Regions from separate parts of the Paenibacillus germinis genome, predicted to be linked through region 2. Evidence: riboswitches for the same ligand, from Rfam matches in the RefSeq annotation. Region 2 holds a riboswitch; each other region holds the start of a gene.
The links. Region 2 has a riboswitch for cyclic di-AMP ahead of GC102_RS40170 (stalk domain-containing protein). Riboswitches for the same ligand answer to the same signal wherever they lie in the genome.

Region 1: it holds a riboswitch for cyclic di-AMP, as region 2 does, so the genes downstream of both, GC102_RS09740 (CAP domain-containing protein) here and GC102_RS40170 (stalk domain-containing protein) in region 2, are expected to answer to the same signal.
Region 3: it holds a riboswitch for cyclic di-AMP, as region 2 does, so the genes downstream of both, GC102_RS17770 (resuscitation-promoting factor) here and GC102_RS40170 (stalk domain-containing protein) in region 2, are expected to answer to the same signal.

The regions. Positions count from the first base shown of each region.
Region 1 covers NZ_WHOC01000047.1:23,078-30,061, reverse strand. The annotation lists gene GC102_RS09775 (hypothetical protein) at 1-50, shown strand, start outside; gene GC102_RS09770 (hypothetical protein) at 105-272, shown strand; gene GC102_RS09765 (DUF1427 family protein) at 428-586, shown strand; partial or broken gene GC102_RS39380 (Gfo/Idh/MocA family protein) at 635-733, shown strand; gene GC102_RS09760 (FMN-binding protein) at 890-1,312, shown strand; gene GC102_RS09755 (FAD:protein FMN transferase) at 1,324-2,205, shown strand; gene GC102_RS09750 (RnfABCDGE type electron transport complex subunit D) at 2,207-3,016, shown strand; gene GC102_RS09745 (DinB family protein) at 3,128-3,598, shown strand; cyclic di-AMP (ydaO/yuaA leader) riboswitch at 3,721-3,853, shown strand; gene GC102_RS09740 (CAP domain-containing protein) at 3,859-4,509, shown strand; gene GC102_RS09735 (phosphotransferase family protein) at 4,736-5,527, shown strand; gene GC102_RS09730 (DUF5050 domain-containing protein) at 5,716-6,984, shown strand, end outside.
Region 2 covers NZ_WHOC01000158.1:286,193-293,176, forward strand. The annotation lists gene GC102_RS30910 (sensor histidine kinase) at 1-332, opposite strand, end outside; gene liaF (cell wall-active antibiotics response protein LiaF) at 382-1,044, opposite strand; gene GC102_RS30920 (PspA/IM30 family protein) at 1,218-1,844, opposite strand; gene GC102_RS30925 (hypothetical protein) at 1,872-2,162, opposite strand; cyclic di-AMP (ydaO/yuaA leader) riboswitch at 2,325-2,477, shown strand; gene GC102_RS40170 (stalk domain-containing protein) at 2,482-3,273, shown strand; gene GC102_RS30935 (hypothetical protein) at 3,404-3,574, opposite strand; gene GC102_RS30940 (DHH family phosphoesterase) at 3,657-4,865, opposite strand; gene GC102_RS30945 (CapA family protein) at 4,950-5,960, opposite strand; gene GC102_RS30955 (GNAT family N-acetyltransferase) at 6,746-6,984, opposite strand, start outside.
Region 3 covers NZ_WHOC01000088.1:53,774-60,757, reverse strand. The annotation lists gene rsmI (16S rRNA (cytidine(1402)-2'-O)-methyltransferase) at 1-155, shown strand, start outside; gene GC102_RS17795 (AbrB/MazE/SpoVT family DNA-binding domain-containing protein) at 326-580, opposite strand; gene GC102_RS17790 (HD domain-containing protein) at 950-2,227, shown strand; gene GC102_RS17785 (TatD family hydrolase) at 2,276-3,043, shown strand; gene GC102_RS17780 (ABC transporter permease) at 3,029-4,261, opposite strand; gene GC102_RS17775 (ABC transporter ATP-binding protein) at 4,258-5,001, opposite strand; cyclic di-AMP (ydaO/yuaA leader) riboswitch at 5,284-5,469, shown strand; gene GC102_RS17770 (resuscitation-promoting factor) at 5,763-6,902, shown strand.

The DNA.
Region 1 (6,984 bases), on a different contig from region 2:
GCTTGATCGGCTGCACGGAGGAAACAACAACAGGTGCGAACCTGCTATGAGAAGATTTATAGTCTCAATTTCCAGTTCCGATTATTGTAATAAATGACAGCACTTTGAAGCAAATTATTGAGAACGAGCACGGTGTAGGACAGACGATTGTCGAAGGTTTTATGCGTACGACGAATTTGATTGTACCTACCGGGATAATGTTGAATTTGGCTCAATCTGGAGGCGGCGGGAATCCTGTGGAAACGATGGACTTAGGATTTGCTCTACAATAGCTATCGGTCTTGCATGTGGTCAAACACCATGTCAACATGACGAAAGGTCTTCAGCCTGTACCAAACGTAGTCAATATTGAAGTAGCCAGTAAAATGCTAAAGCAATTAAGCCATCGAATTTAAGGATGCAGTCTAACAATCGAGGTGTCTAAAGTATGAAGGAGCTTCTGTTGTCATTAGGAGCAGGTTTAATTATTGGTATTTTATTCAAGCTGTTGAAGCTGCCTTTGCCCGCACCGCCTGTACTGTCGGGTATTCTTGGAATTGTAGGTATTTATGCAGGCGGCAAGATACTGGAACTGTTTCTGAAATAGGAAGCAGGACTAAATGAAAAAGGAGGAGGAGTTTTTACGGTTTCATCAGCGCTTGGAGCTGCACGATCATTTGAAGCTAGATTCTCTGTTGACAGTACGCCATTTTGTAAATACGAAGAACAATTCATGAAGCTGGCCGCCATTCACGGAGATTTTACTCTCGTCCCTTTTTAGGGATGGGAGTTTTTTTAGTTTTCCAAGCAAACAATAGATTCCGAATACATTCAGCTACTCTTAAGAAATTTTTAATGTTCGCTCCATATAATGAAACTATCGATGAAGGATTATATGGGAGGGATTCACATGGCAAAAATGAACAAAAAGTGGGTCGCCCTGTGTTCAACAGCCATTGGAGCTATTTATGCCGCGGGATATTTCGCAACGGAGACTAAGGCAACGATACAGCAACCACAACAACAAGTCCAAGTGACACAGACTAAGAGCAGTCAAATAAATAGACTTTATAAAGAGGGTACCTATTTGGGTACAGGAAGCAATCGACGTGGATCGATTCAGGTGGCCGTCACCATTAAAAGCGATAAAATTACAGATGTTGAAATCAGTCATTTTGCTATGCATTATACAATTGATGACGTTGTTGGACTGCCCCAAGAAGTGATGCAAAAACAAAGTGCGCAAGTACGGAATGTTTCGGGTGCAACGTACAGTACACAGGCGTTTAAAGATGCCGTACAAGATGCGCTCTCTCAGGCGAGAAACTCATAATGGGCAAAATCATGAAAAAAACGAAATTATTTATGGATACTGTTGTAGATATACAGGTCGTTACTCGGAAATCAAAGGACCAGACAGAAGCAGCCATTGATCGGGCTTTCGAGGCTTTTCGGAAAGTCGAACAAGCCTGCAGTCGTTTCAGTCTGGACAGTGAATTGATGGAGGCATGCCGATTAATTAAAACTCCCGTTCGGATTAGTCCGTTTTTATTTGAGCCTTTGAAGTTTGCTTTGGAGGTGGCGAAATGGACGAATGGCATTTTTGATCCTGCGGTGGGAAAAGCGATGGAAGATCTAGGATTCAATCAGCATTATTTAACTGGGGAGACCATCCAAAGCTCCTGTTCGGGTTCCGCTTCCTATCGGGATATCATTTTAAATGATCAGGATAGAACGTTGTATTTGCGGAAGCCGCTGGTGATTGATTTAGGAGCCGCGGCTAAGGGATTCGCCATCGACTTGGCTGCACATGAGTTGAAAGAATTTGAAGGATTTGTCGTCAATGCCGGTGGTGATCTCTATGCTGGGGGGCTAGACGAAAGCGGCAGCAAGTGGAGAATTGGTATTCAACATCCCGAGTACAAAGAACAAATCATACAAACGGTTGAAATATCGAATGAGGCGGTCTGTACCTCTGGAAGTTACGAGCGCAAGAGCGAATTAAAAGCCGATATGCATCATATCATCGATCCCAGAACTAAACAATCACCGGGCGAATGGGTCAGCTGCAGCGTCATCGCACCTTACGCTATGATGGCGGACGCCTTCTCGACGGCTTTCTTCTTATTGGGTTTAGACCGCGGTAGTACGTTAATAGAACAAGTTGATCTCAAAGGAATCTTGATTACATCCGATTTACAAATTTATAACGTAGGGGGTAATTAAAATGACAGCTAACCAATGGATGAAAACCCCAAAGGGATATGTCGTAGTTTCCATGGTTGCCTTTCTATTAATAGCCTCTATAGGGTCATTAGATTTCAGTGGCATTTATAATGGCATCATTGCCGTCGTTGTTTCTTCAGCCGTGGATATCCTTTGTTCCCGCATAGCCAAAAAGAAGCGAATGATGCCGGATGGTGCGGTGATAACAGGGTTAATCATTGCTTTAGTCTTAAGTACAACTTCCTCATGGTATATTGTTGCAGCAACTTCCATTATCGCTATTTTGTCAAAACATTTACTTGTCCATAAGAAAAAACCAATCTTCAACCCAGCGGCTTTCGGACTGCTTCTGTCCATCCTTTTCTTTCGAACAGGACAGAGTTGGTGGGGCGCATTCGGGGATATTCCCACATGGACAGTCGTGTTTCTGTTAATTGGCGGATACATGGTGACGAACCGGGTGAACAAATTTCCACAAGTTTTTTCATTTCTAGGAACGTATTTCATCTTATTATTTATTATGGGGATTATTGATGTCGGAGACGCCACTGACGCACTTCGATCACCTTTTATCAATGCTTGTCTTTTCTTTGCTCTTTTTATGCTAACAGATCCGCCTACTTCACCAGCTAAATATAAGGAACAAGTCATTTTTGGCACACTTAGTGCGATCGTGGGTGCAGTAATTTATGGCATTTTTGGAGGTTTGATGTACTTATTTATAGGATTGCTTATCGGGAACTTATACCACTTACTTGTACCAAAGCTTAGGAACGCCACTATCATAAAGCCTGGCAGACTAATTAAATGAGGGATTATTTACATGCGAACAAATGTGCTGTATATTTGTTCGTAAGGAAATACAGCACAATTATAAAACAACTAGGCATGAATTATTGAGAAGTTTAAAGGAGTGTTAATCATTAACGGAACAGATCTTGTTATATTGAACTTGGAAGAAGTCCGACGTAGAAGTATTAAAGTGTGGAGCGTTATTCCTCTAACTATGCTGGATTGGAGGCCTGATGCCCAAGCCTTAAGCATTAAAGAAATGATCCGGCACATATTGGACAGCGAGCATTATTATCATCTTGCAATTCTTAACAGTGGAAGTTTGTCTTCATACGATTCTCCTTTTGACAATCGGGAATTTTCTTCGGTGGAGGATGAACTGATATTCGCACAAATGTACAGAGAACAATTCTTGAATACCGTTAAATCGTTCACCCCTGAGGATTTGTCAAATATTAAAATTAATCGAAGTGACGTAGGGTATGTTCGAACTTTAGGAGATATGTTAATGAGGATCGCATACCACGAATCCGTTCACACCGGGCAACTGTTGGATTATATGCGAACGGCTGGAATCGATCGGCCACGAATTTGGGATTAATGAGCTAATATTTTGGTCTAAAAGTAACGGCTGATACCGCTTGCAAAATATTGTTGGAAAATTTTGAGTCATGTTCTCTATGATTTCACATGTTACAATTTGTGAGATCCATATGGATCAAATAACTCAGAAGGCCGAAGTTTCATGTGAAGCACGGGGGACCCATTATTTGGGGTGAAGCCGCGACAGCGGCCGGGTGATTACTCTTTGATCCGAATCCGACAGCTAACCTCGCAGGCCGCAAAAAGGAGAGGTTTATTTTGAAACGTTACAAAAAGCTTGTGGTTACCGGCGCAATAGGATTGAGCGTCCTCGTAGGTTCGAGCGCGGCAATGGCCGCACCAGCAACCCATACGGTATCAGGTAATGATACAATGTGGTTAATATCCCAGAAGTATGGCATAAGCCTATCTTCGCTTATTAAGGCAAACCCTCAGGTTGCCAACCCGAACGTGATTTGGTCTGGTATGAGCCTCAACATTCCTGGCAGTACGAGTACAAATGCAGGTACTAAAACGCCAGTTACGACTGCGCCATCCCAAACAACTTTTGCTAGCCAAGTCGTTAACTTAGTTAACCAAGAACGATCAAAGGCTGGACTGCGTCCATTAACCAGCAATAGCGCACTTACCACCATGGCTTTGGACAAAGCGAAGGATATGTACAACAATGGTTATTTCGATCATACCTCGCCGACTTATGGGTCGCCTTTTGATATGATGAGCACATACGGCATTCGCTATTCCTACGCAGGTGAAAACATTGCAAAAGGTCAACAAACGCCTGAAGCTGTCATGAAAGCTTGGATGAACAGCACGGGTCATCGTCAAAACATTCTAAGTCCTAACTTCACCCAAATCGGTGTTGCTTTTTACAACGGCGAATGGGTACAGGAATTCATTAGCAACTAACGTAGCAACATTTGTCAGCAGAATATTTTAAGTAAAACCAGCAACTATTTGTTGCTGGTTTTTTCGTTTTTTGAATTCACCTCTCGGTTATGAGCATATATAACTAACTACAGTAAATAGAAATGTGCCCTCATTTTCAATTATATTTCCATATTAAGTAATTTGTAATAGAATGAAGCGAATGAATGTTCTAAGTGAAATTTGGGGAAGGGTTGAGGTGTCATTAATGTATCCAATCAATTTAGACGAAATACCCAATGAAATAAATGATTATTTAGGTGCCATTAAAGAAATCAGATTTCCAAGACAGGGTCATACATCTGATGTAGCAATAATTGAAAGTTCACGAGGTTGTTTTGTTATAAAAAGAGCAAAAGGTGAACAATATTGTTCCTGGTTATCTAAAGAAATTGATGTGCTATATAGTCTACATAACACGAAGTTACCTATTCCCTCTGTTTATCAGATTGTGCAACAAAAAAGTGAGAATCAGTCTTGGGCATTGCTGCAATTTTTTGAGGGGGAAACTTTAAGACATGTATTAAATAAAGAGAAAAATACGGATAAGAAGCATGAAATGATATTCAATTTTGGTTTAACCTTGTCACAAATTCACTCAACTCCATGCCCCAAGGAATTAATTAGAGATACGATTTGGTTGGATGACATGTTAGTACATGCGGAATATAATCTTAAACATTTCTCGGTAGATGGAACTGCAGAGTTATTAGAACAATTGAAGAACAACAAGCCCCAACCATTGAAAAGCACACTAATTCATGGAGACTTCACTATTGATAATGTATTAGTTCGTGATGGGAAAATAATAAGTATTATTGACTGGAGTGGAGGAGCGTTTGGCGACCCAAGATATGATATATCTTTGGCAATTCGCCCCAAGCCTAACGCTATTGAGACTGAATCGGGGATTCATACTTTCTTTGAAGGATATGGAATTAAGATTTTAAATAAAAAGGAATATGAATACTTTGAAGACGGACTTTACAGTTTTTTTTAATGTAGTATTTGGGTGTAAGTGGTTCTGAAGAAAAATTGCAAATAGGAAGAGAAACTTATTTCTTGTCTACTCCGTCTAATTTTAAACGTAACATTCAGAGTGAGTAGTGGTAATTGGCAGCTTTTAGTTTTACCTTTTCTTCGTGTCAGGTCTCATCGATACCAGTTGAGGAGATAGGAGAGTTTTCTATGTTTATAAAGATAAGTCTTTGCCTCAGCGCGATCGTCATAGGTTTCTCCTCATCAGGGCTGCCGCAGGTATCACAAGCGTCTTCTTCATCGGATTTAAAAGTGAATTATCCCCTTTTTCCCGTTACCGTGAACGGCACAGCCATGGATGTGAGTCACAGCGAGTATCCTCTGCTGGTTTATAAGGATATCACGTATTTTCCCATGACGTGGAACAATACTTCCGCCCTTGGAATGTCTGTTCAATGGGACGCCGTTAACGGATTATCGATGCAAAAGAATGACACCTGCGTGCCTCTAAAGCAAAACCTGTCGCCGCAAGTCAATTCCAATGACGGAAGGCAAAAGGCTGCGCTTCTCCCGTTCCCGGTCAAAGTGAACGGACAATCGATTATAAATTCAGAAGAACCGTATCCAGTGCTGTTTTACCGGGACATTACTTATTTCCCGATGACATGGAGATTCACACATGATGTGTTTGGGTGGAGCACAAGCTGGGACGCAGGACGCGGATTCGGGATCGAATCATGCGGGGGAACATCGAATACCCAAACGAAGCAAACCGATGATTTGAATCTTGTGAATGGCGGCCAGGTTGCGGTTCAAGGGGATTGGATCTACATGAATCCTGATAATAATTATGAAGGTCCGAATCGGCTCGTGAAAGTGAAAAAGGACGGCAGTGGAGAAGTGAAGCTGGCGGATGATAATGCCAAGTCTATGAATATCGTAGGGGATTGGCTCTATTATACGGTTTCCGATCCTTCAAAAAATAAAATGGAGGGCATTTACAAAATAAAGACTGACGGAAGTCTGCGTTCACTAGTATCTGCCATACCGACCACTCAAATATCGGTTCAAGATGGTTGGATTTATTATATCCGCCAGACCTTTCAACAGAGTGCAAGCATTAGCGGTGGCGGCTATTTTGTGCCAAGCGGTCTCTATAGAATGAAGCTCGATGGATCGGCTGAGAAAGAACTCGTCGGTGGCGAAGGGATATCCCAATTTTTTATAGACACAAACGAAAACGGAATCTATTTCCTAATGCAGGATACCAAAGCAGAACCCGGTAACTTGTATCGAATGAACCTCGACGGCTCCGCTCGTAAGAAACTTCAAGACAACGTAACCAAAGCTTTCGTCATAGATAAATGGCTTTATTATATTCATCATTACAGTAAACAACTAAGTAAACTAAGTGAAGATGGCTCTGTTAACATTCCGCTATATACTTCGGACGAATGGATAAGCACGATTCAATACCGC
Region 2 (6,984 bases):
TCACCCAGGCGTCCGATTTCATCTTCACCGTGTTGGAAGCCGCCGCGGGCAAACGTCCCTTTTTCGAGCAAAATCATCGTTTCCATCATTGGCTCAAGCCTCCGAGTAATTCGGTTGCTATTCCAGAAGCCATACACAGCACCAATGCCGCCTATCACCAAAATCGCCATGAATGTAAATTTAACGCCCTCCTGCCAGCTCGTAAATGGCACTATCAGATTGCGTGAATTCAAAAAATAAATGATCGCGCCAAACACAACGAAACTAAAGATGATCGATTCACTCATGCTGCGCCATATCATATTCGTTAATCGTCGTTTATAGCCGTCCAATTGGTGATGAACCTCCTCGAGATCTTTACGCGTGCCTAAGCGCACATTCTCACAATACTTTGATCTTGATATCTCCTACGATGTAAGAAAGCACAAGTTTCACGCGGTGATCGCAAAGCTCATAGTTAGGGGATTGCCAAATCAGCTTGTTCATAACCCCTGACTCACGCTCATTCGCAACTTGAATCTGCCCAAACGAGATGGAAGCTGTCACAGCGACACCGATATCCTCCGGCACTTTTATATCTACATCTCCTACAACGCCTTGCAGGATGACCGTGGTTTCCTTTTGCTCCAAAATCGCAAGTGAAAGATCAATGTAGGTTTCTCCAATAATGTACCAAGTGGAACTGTTGCGTAAAATCCAAGGCTCACGGCCTAAACGGACGCTATCCACCAATTTCTGCTTTTGCATATACGTGTCGTCTTTGTGTACTTGCTTAGATCGTATGAAAAACAAACCTAGCGAAATTAAAACAATAGAGAACACAATGGTAATGTGATCACCGAATAAAATCACTGCCCCTACGCCGATCAGTACATAACCTTTGCGCTCTTTGCGTGAACGGACCCGATGAATGCCTAGCAAGATGAGGATAATGGCAAGAATGGGGAAAAAGCCTATCGTATGATCTAGAAGCAAAAAAAGACCGGCTCCAATCAGCACAAGTGCTGTATTGCGGTTACGGTTGCTTTTAGTTTCTTCTCCCATCGCTGCACCTCCTCTGGCTGACTGTTAATTAGTTCATATAGATTCTTAGCATACCATAAGAATGGACGACCTCCAAGATGCAAATCCTTGCGCGGCAAGGCTTCCGCATGAATCATGGAGGTCAAGGACACTTCTAGCGCCTACTTATTAGGCGCTCAAGGGATAACACGCGGCTATTTCTTGCCGCGCGGGTCGGTGTCATCGCTGGAGCGATGCTGCTGCCACTCGTGCTGGAACTTGCCGCGCAGCGCGCGCAGTTCCTGTTGAAGGTTGCCGCCGGCTTCCTTCAGCGTCTCTTGCGACAGGCGGCTCGCTTCGCGCAGCCCCTGCAGTGCTTCCCGGCCGAGCTCGCGGCCGGTCACTTCCAGCTCGCGCCAAGTGTCGCGAGCCTCTTTCTCGTGCAGCCCGCTGCTCGGCGGCTGCACCCCCTCGGCTGCGTGCCCCGCACGCAGCCCGCGCAGTTCATCCGCGAGCGCCAGGCACACGTCCTGGCTGCTCGCGTACTGCGCGCGGTAGTGCTCGCAAGCGGATTCCTCGCGCTGCTTCTCTTGCAGCGCTAGCCGCGCGAGCTCTTCATCGCCGGCGCGCATCGCTAGCTCAGCTTGCTCGCCGCGCAGCTGAGCCATCTCCTCCGCGTTCACACTGTGGCTTCGCAGCTCAATAGTTCGCTGCAGCGCCTCCTGATAGCGCTGTTCCAGCTTCTCAATCACGCTGTCCCCCCGTTCATGATGATCATGTTTGCCGGTCGTTTCTTGCCATGCAGCTTCTGCCATCTTGCCAATGCGATCCAATATACTCATGTTGTCACACCCCCAATTTCTTATGATTTAAAATTCATTTCTTTTCTTCAATAAATGAATACCGTACACCACTAAACATGCTGCGAACGCAATTGCGATAAAGCCCGATAGTTTAATGGTCAATATCAAGCCGCCCAAACCGGCGATAAACCATCCAATTTTCTTACCATTCTTAATGCCTACATAACCTAACCCAAGCATAGCTGCCGGGAATAACAACCCCATTAAATGAACATGACCACCCAACTGATGCAGACAAATAAGTAAACCTGCCGTGATCAAAACCAATGCCATCCCTTTCGATCGATCCATACTCATATTGCTTACCGCCCTTCACGTATTCTTCATGCTTCTATCGTAACGGAAATGGAGATATGTCAAAACGGACTCGCGACTGTTTTTGTACCTAGACCAAAGTCCAGTACCCACTACGACCTCCATCCATATTTTGGTCGTTGTCCCACCGAGCCTCGAATGCTAAACTATTTGAAGCCGAGTCCGGTGCACAGACAAAGTGCCGGTACGGGGGACGATTTACATGGGGTGAATATTTGCTCTTCATCGGAGCAGACTAGGGAGAACCTTCTTCCCGAACCCGTCAACTAACCTCGAAGGCTCATTGAAGGAGGATTACCAATTGCATACAATTACTAAAGGGTTAACTAGCCTTGCTGTGTCTTTAACAGTGTTGGCAGGAGGCTTTCTTTCCCCATTTACGGCGAATGCAGCTGAGATGGATGTGAAAGTGCAAGTCAATGATGAACTGGTTCAATTTCCGGATGCTCAGCCTTTTCTGGATGACAATCATGCTACCCAAGTACCGATTCGTTTCGTAACGGAGAAGCTTGGTTATGACGTGAAGTGGCAAAAAGAAGGCGATGAGATCAAAGTCATGCTAAATAACAACAAACATTCGATCACCTTAGTATCGGGGCAAAAAGAAGCTGAAATCGATAGCAACCGTGTCGAGATGGACACACATGCGGAATTCCAAAATGGACGCGTATATGTGCCTCTTCGTTTTCTGAGCAAAGCATCCGATATTCCCGTTCAGTGGGACGCTAGCAGCAAATTAGCTATTCTAAGTAAAGATGGCAACAAGCATGCGCCAGATTATGAATTGTTTCAATCCACTGCCTATTCAGCAGATCCATCTGAGAATGGCGGCTACGGAGCTTTTGATTATATGGGTAATCCACTAGGTATTGGAACCGTTGCTGTAGATCCCACAGTGATTCCTCTAGGATCTAAGCTCTATATAGAAGGTTATAATTTCAATGGCCTACCTGCAGGCGGCATGTATGCTTACGCAACAGACACAGGCGGTGCAATCAAAGGTAAACGTCTTGATATCTTTATCCCAGGATCTAAGAAATCCTTGCAGAAGTTTGGTATCCAAACCATTAAAGTATACAAACTTTCGAATTAAACAGCTCCAAACAAAAAAGCTGGTTTCTGAGATTTATTTCTCAAGAAATCAGCTTTTTTTATTTAAGGTGGAAAAACCAGAAAAGCTGCTCTCCCATCATATAGTGATGAGAAGAGCAGCCTGCAGTTACTTAAACTTGATTTTTGGGGATACCATTTAAACTTGGGACGTAATCAGGTGCCTCGTTGCTCGATAGCGTTTGAGCTTCTTCCATGAAATTAGCGTTATTCTGCTGATTGTTTTTCTTATCTGCTTTGTTATCTTCGCGGTCATGCTTGGGATCGGCGTCATTTTTGGGCATAGCATTCACCTCCATTGTCTCATAGTTAGTATGAGAAGGTGGCTTGCATTTTATCCCAGTTATCTGGAACTGGCGTTGCTCCTTAAATAACTGAACTACCCTCGAGGATTTTTGTTTTTCTTGACGCCATATGCTCCATTAGGAATGCAACATACGTTTCGTCCCGAACTAACCAAGCTGCATAATCCCTTTTGACATAACGTTCCGCCTCTTCGAAAGTAGAAAAATGTTGGTTGGATTCGACCCCATCCACATCGACTTCCCACCTGTCTCCTGAAGGAAAAATAAAAACTTGTTGTTCATTTCTATTCTCATAAAGTGATCCATAAACAGAATTTTTCGTGTTAAATGTATTTTTATTCGCATCAGCGCGAATGGGCTCCATCGGAAATGGCTTCGCTACGTACAACTGATAGGCTTCTTCTGTCATAGAGCAACCGGAAGCTTTAGCATGGCCTCCTCCGCCATAAAGACCCGCAATTTCCGAGACGTCGATGTGATCGTGAATCGTTCGAAAGCTTATCTTTTTACCGCCCATATTCATGATTGCGATGTAATCCAGATGAGGATTTTCTTTGCCTAGATCGTTTCCAAGTTCAGAATGATAGGATTCCGCATGAACGATCCCTACATGATGATCATCTATTCGGGAATGGATGATTTCTCTCTTTTTTCTTCGTACATAGCGTTCGATTTTTTCTTCTTCCATATCCAAAATTTTTTCTTCAAAGGGATCAAATGCAAAGTGCTCGTTTTGCTGAATGCGAGCCACCATTTTTTCCTCAAATTCTTCGATGGAAATTAGATAAAAGAGATCATTTAATCGCTTAGCCTTGATGTATTCATTCTGTTCCCATTCCCATGTATCATACTGACGGACCAATTCGACGAATTCATCTAATCCCTTCATTGGCTTCAACAATCCGTTCTGGATCAGATACTCATAAAATAGAGAAGTTGCAGAAGCGAGTTTTCCATTTTCATACGCGATCTGAACCATTCCCCACGAATATTTGTTTAAATGAAGCGAGGTTTTATGATGATCAATCAGTTTTACTTTTCCACCCGATTTCGCAAACTCGTTAAGTCCTTGTTCATTCGTTTCATCCACGGATAAGTCCGTAATAAACAAATAGCTCTTTTTTCTTGGTTTTTCTAAAAAGCGTTTTACTTGTAGATTCAACCCTCCGACAGAGTTATATCGAATTTCTACCTTTTCGCCAAATGCTAATCGAGCTATTATACCGCAGCCTACTCCATCCAGATCATTATGAGTATACAAATGATACAAGGGTACACCATCCTGTTAATGTTTTCCATTAACGTACCCTCGATTAAGTTACTTTATTCGGTGTTAATGGCACGCTCCACCGACCTATATCCCCTTCAATATTTTGATCGAATGCTCTACCATTTTTTTTATTCGTTCTCGCTGATTTGCTTTTAATTTTGGATTGTTTTCACTCAATGCTTCTCGAATTGGGATAACTTCGGTTTTTTGGCGACCGTTATTAAGGTTTCGATGTACCAAAGTCGGGATATAATGAATCCCGTTTATGCTTATTTTCCCTTCTTCATCTTTTTTGACACTAATATTAAGAATAATACTGCTCTGTGTATAGTCGTTATTCTTTAGTTTAGTAGATATAAAATTACCTAACGAATAAATAACGAATTGTTTCTTTCCTCGAGTGGTTAACGGTTGAAGAACATGCGGGTGCGATCCCAAAATAATATTCGCTCCATGTTTAAACAAAAGTTTGACCAATTGCTTCTGCTGCAAGTTTGGAGAATGACTGTATTCGTTTCCGAAATGCAAATATACGATCACCAGATCTACATTTTTTTTCAAATTATGAATATCCTGAACGATTTTTTTCGTTTGAACCAGATTAATCATCCACGGTTTATTTGTTGGTATAGGAATACCGTTGAGCCCATTTGTATAGGAAAGGATTCCAATTTTTATTCCTTTAATTTCCTTGATGAGATATTCCTTGGACCCTTTTACGGAGATAAATGTACCGGTATGATGAATCCCATTTTGATCTAAAATCCGCAGCGTTCGAAGCAGACCTTCGGCGCCAAAATCCATACAATGATTATTTGCTGTTATTAGTACATCGAAACCAGCTCTCTTAAGGGCTGGAGCCAGCTCATCCGGACATTTGAATAATGGACCATGCGATTTCCGGGGTGCTCTCCCCTTTTTTCCAGCAAAGGTGGTTTCGAGATTTCCGATCGTCAAATCCGCTCGCTTCAGATACGGAGCTACTTTTTTTAGAAGAGGGTCAAACGAATAAATTCCGTTAGGCAGTTTGGCATCAGAGATGATGTAACGTTTTACCATAAGATCTCCAACGGCAGCTATTTGAATTTCAGTCAAAACCATCCTCCTCCTCTCATTTTTCTACTACTAAATCTTCCTGTTCGTCGAAAAATTTTTCTTAGCTACTTTTGTAGACCCCACCCAGAAAAATTCACTTCCTCTAAGTAAACTACGATCTAATGGGCTTACATCGAATTGAGGCTGTTCTAATCGAAATGTCTTCTTTTTTTTCCCTTAGTTCGGAAGCATTTAATATTATGATCAGGGTGGGTGTCATTGGCTAAATTTATTTTTGAGTAAGGCGCATTCCGAACAAAAGAAAATGGATAAGAAGCAAGTGATAAAAGAGTGCGCCTGGAACGAAACACTTTTTCTGGAGTTGGACTTTGGGCGATTTGCAACGTTCCTCCATCTGGGAATGAAAGGAAGAAAAGATGACTTCGGGGTATCCCTAAAGAAGCTTCGGCTTTAATAGCCTCGCTATGTCGAAGTCGTCCAAGACGAATGAATGATTGAGGGGTCAAGAGTGCTTTAAGAAATCGGCAATTTGCCCTTGCTTGATTTTTCCAGACATATGGAAGCCGCTCCTTGTATCTTCTATTCTTCCAAGGATAAAGTATTCATAAAAACAAGCTGAAGTGTGGGTTTGAGATCAAAAATGTACCAGTCTAAAACGAAGGCATGCAGATAAATGCTCTGCCACTTGGCTGCTATAAGAATTCACGAGATTCTAATGTAACGTTTCTTACCTAGCTGCTTGTTTCATTTCACATCATGTTCCTATGAATATATAAAAAAGACGGCCCTATGGCTTTACCAAAGGTACCGTCTTTTTTTATCTTTTAAAAGAAATCTGCCAAATATGTTGTCCGCCGCGGAATGGCATCTTCCAACCGGCTAATAAGTTCATTAGTCCCTTGAAGACGCTCGATTCGGGCCATGAATCCTGCTTTCTGATAACCCATGAACAAAGCCGTCAACGTCTGTATGTTACAGCTAAGCAGATGTTCCTCTGCAGGTATTTCATCCTCTGATAACTTCGCTACGATGGCCGCCTTCCCATTATCGGTAAACTGTAGCC
Region 3 (6,984 bases), on a different contig from region 2:
AAGCCGCTGACGGCTGGTGGGAGCCGCTATCGCTCGGCGAGCATGTTGAGCACTACGAGCAAAGCGGGAGCGATCGCAAAGATGCACTGAAGCTGGTCGCGAGCGATCGTGGGCTTTCCAAGCGCGATGTCTACAATGCACTACTCGAGCGCTAAGACGCGCGGGAAGTGCAGCGTTCCCGCCGCACTCTCCGCTATATCGTTCTCCAGACAAAAAAAGATCTCTAATCCGTGGCCGAAGCCAGCAAATTAGAGATTAGAGGAGATATGAAAAAGGTTAGAATTACCAATAGGATAAGTGCTACTTCTATTATATACTACTTTTCTTATTTTGTCACAGGTGTTGGCATTTCTGCTAAACAAATATGACAAACAATTTTTCCTTTGAAGTAAGATACGTTTTCCGCATTACCACAGAAGATACAAGCAGGCTCATATTTTTTCAACATGATGCGCTCGCCGTCTACATAAATCTCCAAAGCGTCTTTCTCACCAATTCCCAACGTGCGGCGCAACTCGATTGGAATAACAACGCGACCCAATTCGTCAACTTTTCTTACAATTCCCGTAGATTTCATCATATATATAAACCCCTTTCGATTTTATCAAAAATTTATCAATATCGTCATGTTTCGACATATCTTCTTGCCTTATGATACCAACGATTCCCAAAATAGTCAACCATATTTTCGCCTGTTTAAGTTTATAATTCAAAAAATTTTTAAATAGTGTTTCTGTTTAAAATATGAGAAAAACCAAGTAGAATAAGGGTATGTAAGGAATATATTACGTGTGGCCTCCATAAAAAGCTCAAAATTACGAAGATAAAGGCTAGCCTAGTAAGACAGAGAAATTGGAATATGTAATTCGACAAATTACGACAACTATGTCGAAGTAACGAGAGGGATTGTCGAAATTATTTAAATTTGCTAAAGAGAGGTTGTGAATGGATGAAAGAAGAGAAGGTTTTTAAAGATCCGGTTCATAAATATATTTACGTGCAAGACAATACGATTTGGGATTTAATTAATACGCGAGAGTTTCAGAGACTACGCCGCATAAGGCAATTAGGCACCTCATATTTAACTTTTCACGGTGCTGAGCATAGTAGATTCTCTCATTCACTCGGTGTGTACGAAATCACTCGGAAAATTATTTCACAATTCGAACGAAATCACTATGAGGATTGGCCTCAAGAGGAACGTCTGCTCTGCCTTTGTGCGGCATTGCTCCATGATCTGGGCCACGGGCCCTTCTCGCATTCCATTGAAAAAGCTTTCGGAACGAAACATGAAGACTGGTCATGCAGGATTGTCCTTGGAGATACCGATGTGAATAAAGTCCTCAGCAGAGTATCACCTGATTTTCCCAAAAAAGTGGCTGGCGTTATTTGTAAATCGTATAATGAAGAAATTGTGGTTAGTCTTGTGTCCAGTCAGTTGGATGCAGATCGCATGGACTATTTATTGCGCGATGCCTATTTCACTGGTGTAAATTACGGCACGTTCGATCTAGAGCGAATTCTTCGTGTTATTAGGCCCTATAAAGGGCATATTGTTGTCAAGGAAAGCGGCATGCACGCCGTAGAAGATTATTTAATGTCTCGTTATCAAATGTACTGGCAGGTATATTTCCATCCTGTGACACGAAGTGCGGAAATTTTGCTGCACAAAGTTTTTGCGCGTGCCAAACATTTATACGAAGAAGACTATACGTTTGGATTTATGGTGGAACCCATTTTACATCTGATTCAGAATAAAATTTCGCTCGAAGATTATTTATTATTGGATGAGTCTGTTATGCAGACGATGCTAACTTTCTGGAGTAATGAGAAAGATCCTATTTTAGGCGATATGTGTAAACGGTTTTTGGATCGTAAGTTGTACAAATACAGCACCTTTGATGAATCTAATCAACGTCAGATTAAGCTGATGGAAAAAGTGATGGCTGAGGTCGGATTCGACCCTACCTATTACATGGAAATTGATTTTCCATCGAATCAATCCTATGACGTGTATAGACCAGGGGAAACGGATGACAATTTGCCTATTTTCCTGCTGGATCATAAGGAGACTTTAACGGAAATTACGCATCGATCTGAGATTGTTCAGTCCATCAGTGGATTCCAAATGGGTAAGCATCATGTTTATTATCCGGAGGAGCTGTTGGAACGTTTGAACGCAACCAATTATCCCGATTTATGGGCACTGCTTGGTGAGCAAGATTAGCTAGAAAAATAAGTGCAGCAGAATATTTCAACTTAAGGGAGAACAAAGATGCTAACGGATTCACACACACATTTAAATGCCGAACAATTTAATGAAGATCAAGATGAAGTGATTCAGCGGGCGCTAGATGCTGGAGTGACAAGAATAGTCAATGTAGGCTTCAACCGGGAGACCATACCCAGCTCCATTGCCCTCGCTGAGAGGTACGATTTTATCTATTCTACAGTAGGGTGGCATCCTGTTGATGCTATTGATATGATACCTGGTGACTTAGAATGGATTGAAGAGTTGTGCAAGCATGAGAAAGTTGTCGCCATCGGAGAAATTGGACTGGATTACTACTGGGATAAGTCGCCGAAGGATGTACAGCAGCGGGTATTTCGGGAGCAAATTCGTCTAGCGCGTAAATTGGGGATGCCCATTGTCATCCATAATCGAGATGCTCATCAAGATATTTTGCACATTTTAAAAGAAGAGAAGGCCGAGGAAGTGGGGGGGATCATGCATTGCTTCTCAGGAAGCTGGGAGACGGCAAAGCTATGTCTGGATATGAATTTCCATATTTCTTTTGGAGGTCCAGTTACGTTTAAGAATGCTAGGCAACCGAAGGAAGTGCTAGCTCAAGTTCCATTAGATCGTTTGTTAATTGAGACCGATGCTCCCTATCTGACCCCGCATCCTTTCCGCGGCAAGCGTAATGAAACCGGCTATGTTCGCTTGATAGCTGAGACAGCCGCGGAAATTCGGGGTATGACCTTGGAAGAGATTGCGGAAATAACAACAAACAATGCCATTCGATTGTTAGGTCTCAAGTAAAGCATTTTTCTCGAACTTGCGGCGAAGCACAATACCGCAGCTGAAAGAAATGAAGATGAGACTGATGAGTGGAACGAGTAGATAGATTGGTGAAGAGCGAAGCATAAGAGGAATCGTCAAGATACATAGCTCTAGAAGCAAGACAGACCAAATGATAAAGGACAGCGAACCAGCTTTCGAATTCTGATCGAGTGGGTACATCTCCAGCCAGAACGTATAGCGATGAGCGCGCTCGAGCGACGATAACTGAACAAGGGAAATCAGAAGAGAAATCATGAAGATTAAACTCCTTGCAGTACCGCTGCTTGAAACGGCTATAGCTAGTACCCCTAACAAGGTGAGACGCAGTACGATCGCGAACAGCTCTGTACGCAGCAATGTCTTCATATATAGGTACAAATAGGCAGCATCTTGTCTAAAAGGAATGAACCGTGTCAGCCCGCTGATCCAACTTCGGCGGGCTATTCGCGTTCCCATCTGAGGCACATCGACGAACCAGCTGAAAAAGGCATAAAGTCGAGCTTGCTGCTGATTTTCCTTGGTGATCAAGTAGTCCCAACCGATGACGTATTTAGATACGAAATGAACGGCTGCTAACCACACGAAAATGAGAAGCAGCGCAGCGCAACTTGCCCATAAAATACTAGTTAGAAATTGCAGCGAAACGAGAGCGGTTGTTGCCATCCAGCGAAAGCTAACTGAAGCTAATCTGGTGCGCTCATGAGCAAAGCGGCTTTCCTGCCAGCTCGCTAGTAAATTAGCTATCTTTAATAGAAGAAGTAATGCAAGCATCAGTAAGAAATGCTGCTCTGAAGCGCCAAGACAGTGATGGTAAAGCGGCCATAAAATCACCCAGGCGATAAATGTCCAGAAAGCTTGCAGTGTCAAACTGTACATGAATCCACTTCGAAAATAAGCGCCCATTTGATGTTCGATCCGTAACAAAAACATGCGGTCTGCTTTCCTTACCAATGTACGGATGGGGCTTGAAGATAGAAGCGGAACGAGCAGCAAAAGCACGATCCACAGATAGGGATAATCTGTCGGAAGACGCTGTAGTATTTTTGCATAATAATAGGAAGAAATGATGACAAGAAATAACACGAGACCGAGGAAATTACTACGCGCTGCGTATTGCCAATAGCCCATGGATTCCTTCATATAATGCTCGAATCTTTGCTGCCATAAGGTACGGGTGTTGATGTCCATATTTCTCATAACGAATCCCCTTGTACGAGCTTATAGAAAATGTCGTCTAGTGACGCTCCCGGGAGTTCGGTTTGCCCGCGTAATTCGACTAAATCACCCTGAGCAACCATTCGACCTCGATGAAGGACAACGTAGTTATCGCAATATTTTTCAATGGTTGACAAAATATGCGATGAGATGAGGAATGATGCCCCTTTATGTTTCATTTTGACCATTAGTTCGAGTAAGGAACGGATCGCTAAAGGGTCGAGGCCGAGAAAGGGTTCATCGATAATATATAACGAGGGTTCGATCAGGAATGCATTCATAATCATGACTTTCTGTTTCATCCCTTTGGATAAATGACTGGCGAAGCTGTTCAGCTTGTCCTTCATTTGAAACTGCTCCAAAAGAGAGCTAGATCGAGCCAAATAGTCGTCTTTCGACAATCCGTAGGCCATAGCGGTGAGCTCGAGGTGTTCGCGGATCGTAAGCTCTTCGTAGAGCTCAGGACTTTCGGGTACATAAGCGTAGGTTGCGCGATAGGACAAAGGATTTTCAGCTAAAGTTAGTCCGTTGATTCGAATCGATCCTTTTTGCGGTTGGAGAAGGCCGAGAATGTTTTTGATTGTTGTACTTTTACCTGCACCATTAAGTCCGATCAGACCCATCATTTCACCTTGACGGATAGAAAAGGTTAGGTCATGAAGAACAGGTTTTTTTGGTAAATATCCCCCATATAAAGAGTCAACTTGTAGAATGGAGCCCATCTCATTGCCTCCCTGATTAGCAAATTATTGGTATTTATGAATCACTTTCCTATACGATCATTATAAACAAATTTGTAATTTAAGCCTAGTTTAGGGGTGAAAAGTTGAAAATAGTTAGTATACGTACGTAAAAATGAGATATAAGTAGAAATAGGGCTATTTAATTGTGTGTTTAAGCGAATTTTAGTTGATTTAGCCCTTTTTAGTAGGTGTCAATCCCTTTACAGGTTAAGATTAACAGCGTAATATACTTTTCATAATAACTTAATAACCAATTTGCCATTTTTCCATTCGCTGAGTTCCATTTATGGGAACGGGGGAACCACTGTAAGCTGAAGAAGCATGCTTCTTGAGTGAACAGAGTGAGTAACAGGGGTGAATCTTTGAGTATACTTTGTATGCTCTTAGTAGGGCGACTCTCACGTCCGAATCCGTCAGCTAACCTCGTAAGCGTAAGAGAGGTAACGATTGTCGTGCGTGCTATTTGTGTATTTTACTATACAAACTAAGCCAGCGAGAAGAGTCCTCTTCTTGCTGGCTTTTTGTCTTCATAAAGGGCTATACACATTTCGGACGACTAAAAATTGCCCGGAATTCATATGAATGTTGAATAGGCAAACTGGTGTGGGACGACCAGAAGGCAGCGGTATAGTACCGTACTGCTGATGGCGAACACGTTAAGTTAAACTAAAAAACCTTAGTCGCGTCAAATCTAATCATGCTGTAACCTGGCGGCGAGGCTTTGAAGGAGGACCGAAGAAGTGGGCAGTATCTCTATTAGCGAGACCCATGTAAAACGATCATCCAGCATGTCCTTCGCATTGCGATGGAAGCATGAAAACTTGCGTTTGATTTTAAGTCTAGCCATAATTTCAATCGCAATGACTTTCATGTTTTTGGTGTTGTTGTACGGTACGGCTACCAAGAGCGTATCCGTGGTTGTGAATGGAAAAGAAACCGTTGTGCATACGAAGCAATGGGTCCTGCAACGCCTACTGGATGAACAAGCCATAAAGATTGGTGAACACGATGAAATTTCTACTGCGCCAACGACAACAATCAAGGGTGGAGACAAAATTGTCATCGAACATGCCTCACCGATTCAATTGACTGCTGATGGAAAGACCACCACTGTTTACACAACTGCAAGAACGGTTGAAAGTGCATTGCAACGTTTACATATTGCACTTGGGGAGCACGATCGTTTAACTCCCGAACCGACAGCCGCTCTGAGCTCAGGCGATGAAATCAAAATCGTTCGTGTGAAGAAAGAGACGGAGGAAGTAACTGAGACGATTGCGTTCGATACGGAAAAGAAAAGCGACGCATCGCTGCTCAAAGGCAAAGAGCAAGTCGTCCAAGAAGGTAAAGAGGGCGTACTCTTGAAGAAGAAAGAAAAGACTTTCGAAGATGGTGTTTTAGTAGCGGAAGCAGTTGTGGGTGAAGAAGTACAAACAGAAAGTATTAATAAAGTCGTGTCCGTGGGCACGAAAAATCCTGTTGTTGTTCTCTCGGCTTCATCACCTAGTGTGGATGAGGTTTCGAAGAATGGTGTAACATTTGGGTACAAACAAATCCTGAAGAATGTGAAGTTAACTGCTTATTCGGCAGACGTGGCATCTACAGGTAAATCCGAAGGAACTCCTGGTTTTGGTAAAACCTATACAGGGACTACCGTATCAGAAGGCAGAACGATAGCGGTTGATCCCAAAGTTATCCCGCTCGGATGGTGGGTTTACATTGAGGGCATTGGCTTCCGCCGTGCTGAAGATATTGGCAGCGGTGTGAAAGGTCAAATGATTGATGTCTACTTTGAAGATCATGGTTATGCCAATAAATTCGGAACGAAGCAAGGGTACACCGTGTATGTGGTAGGACCAAAAAAGCCGTCTGAAAATTAACGTGTAAACGTCTGTTTCAGCGGGAAGAATGTCATATATACGTTGCCAGGTAACAACCTGGGCGAAAGAAGAGGGGACCCCT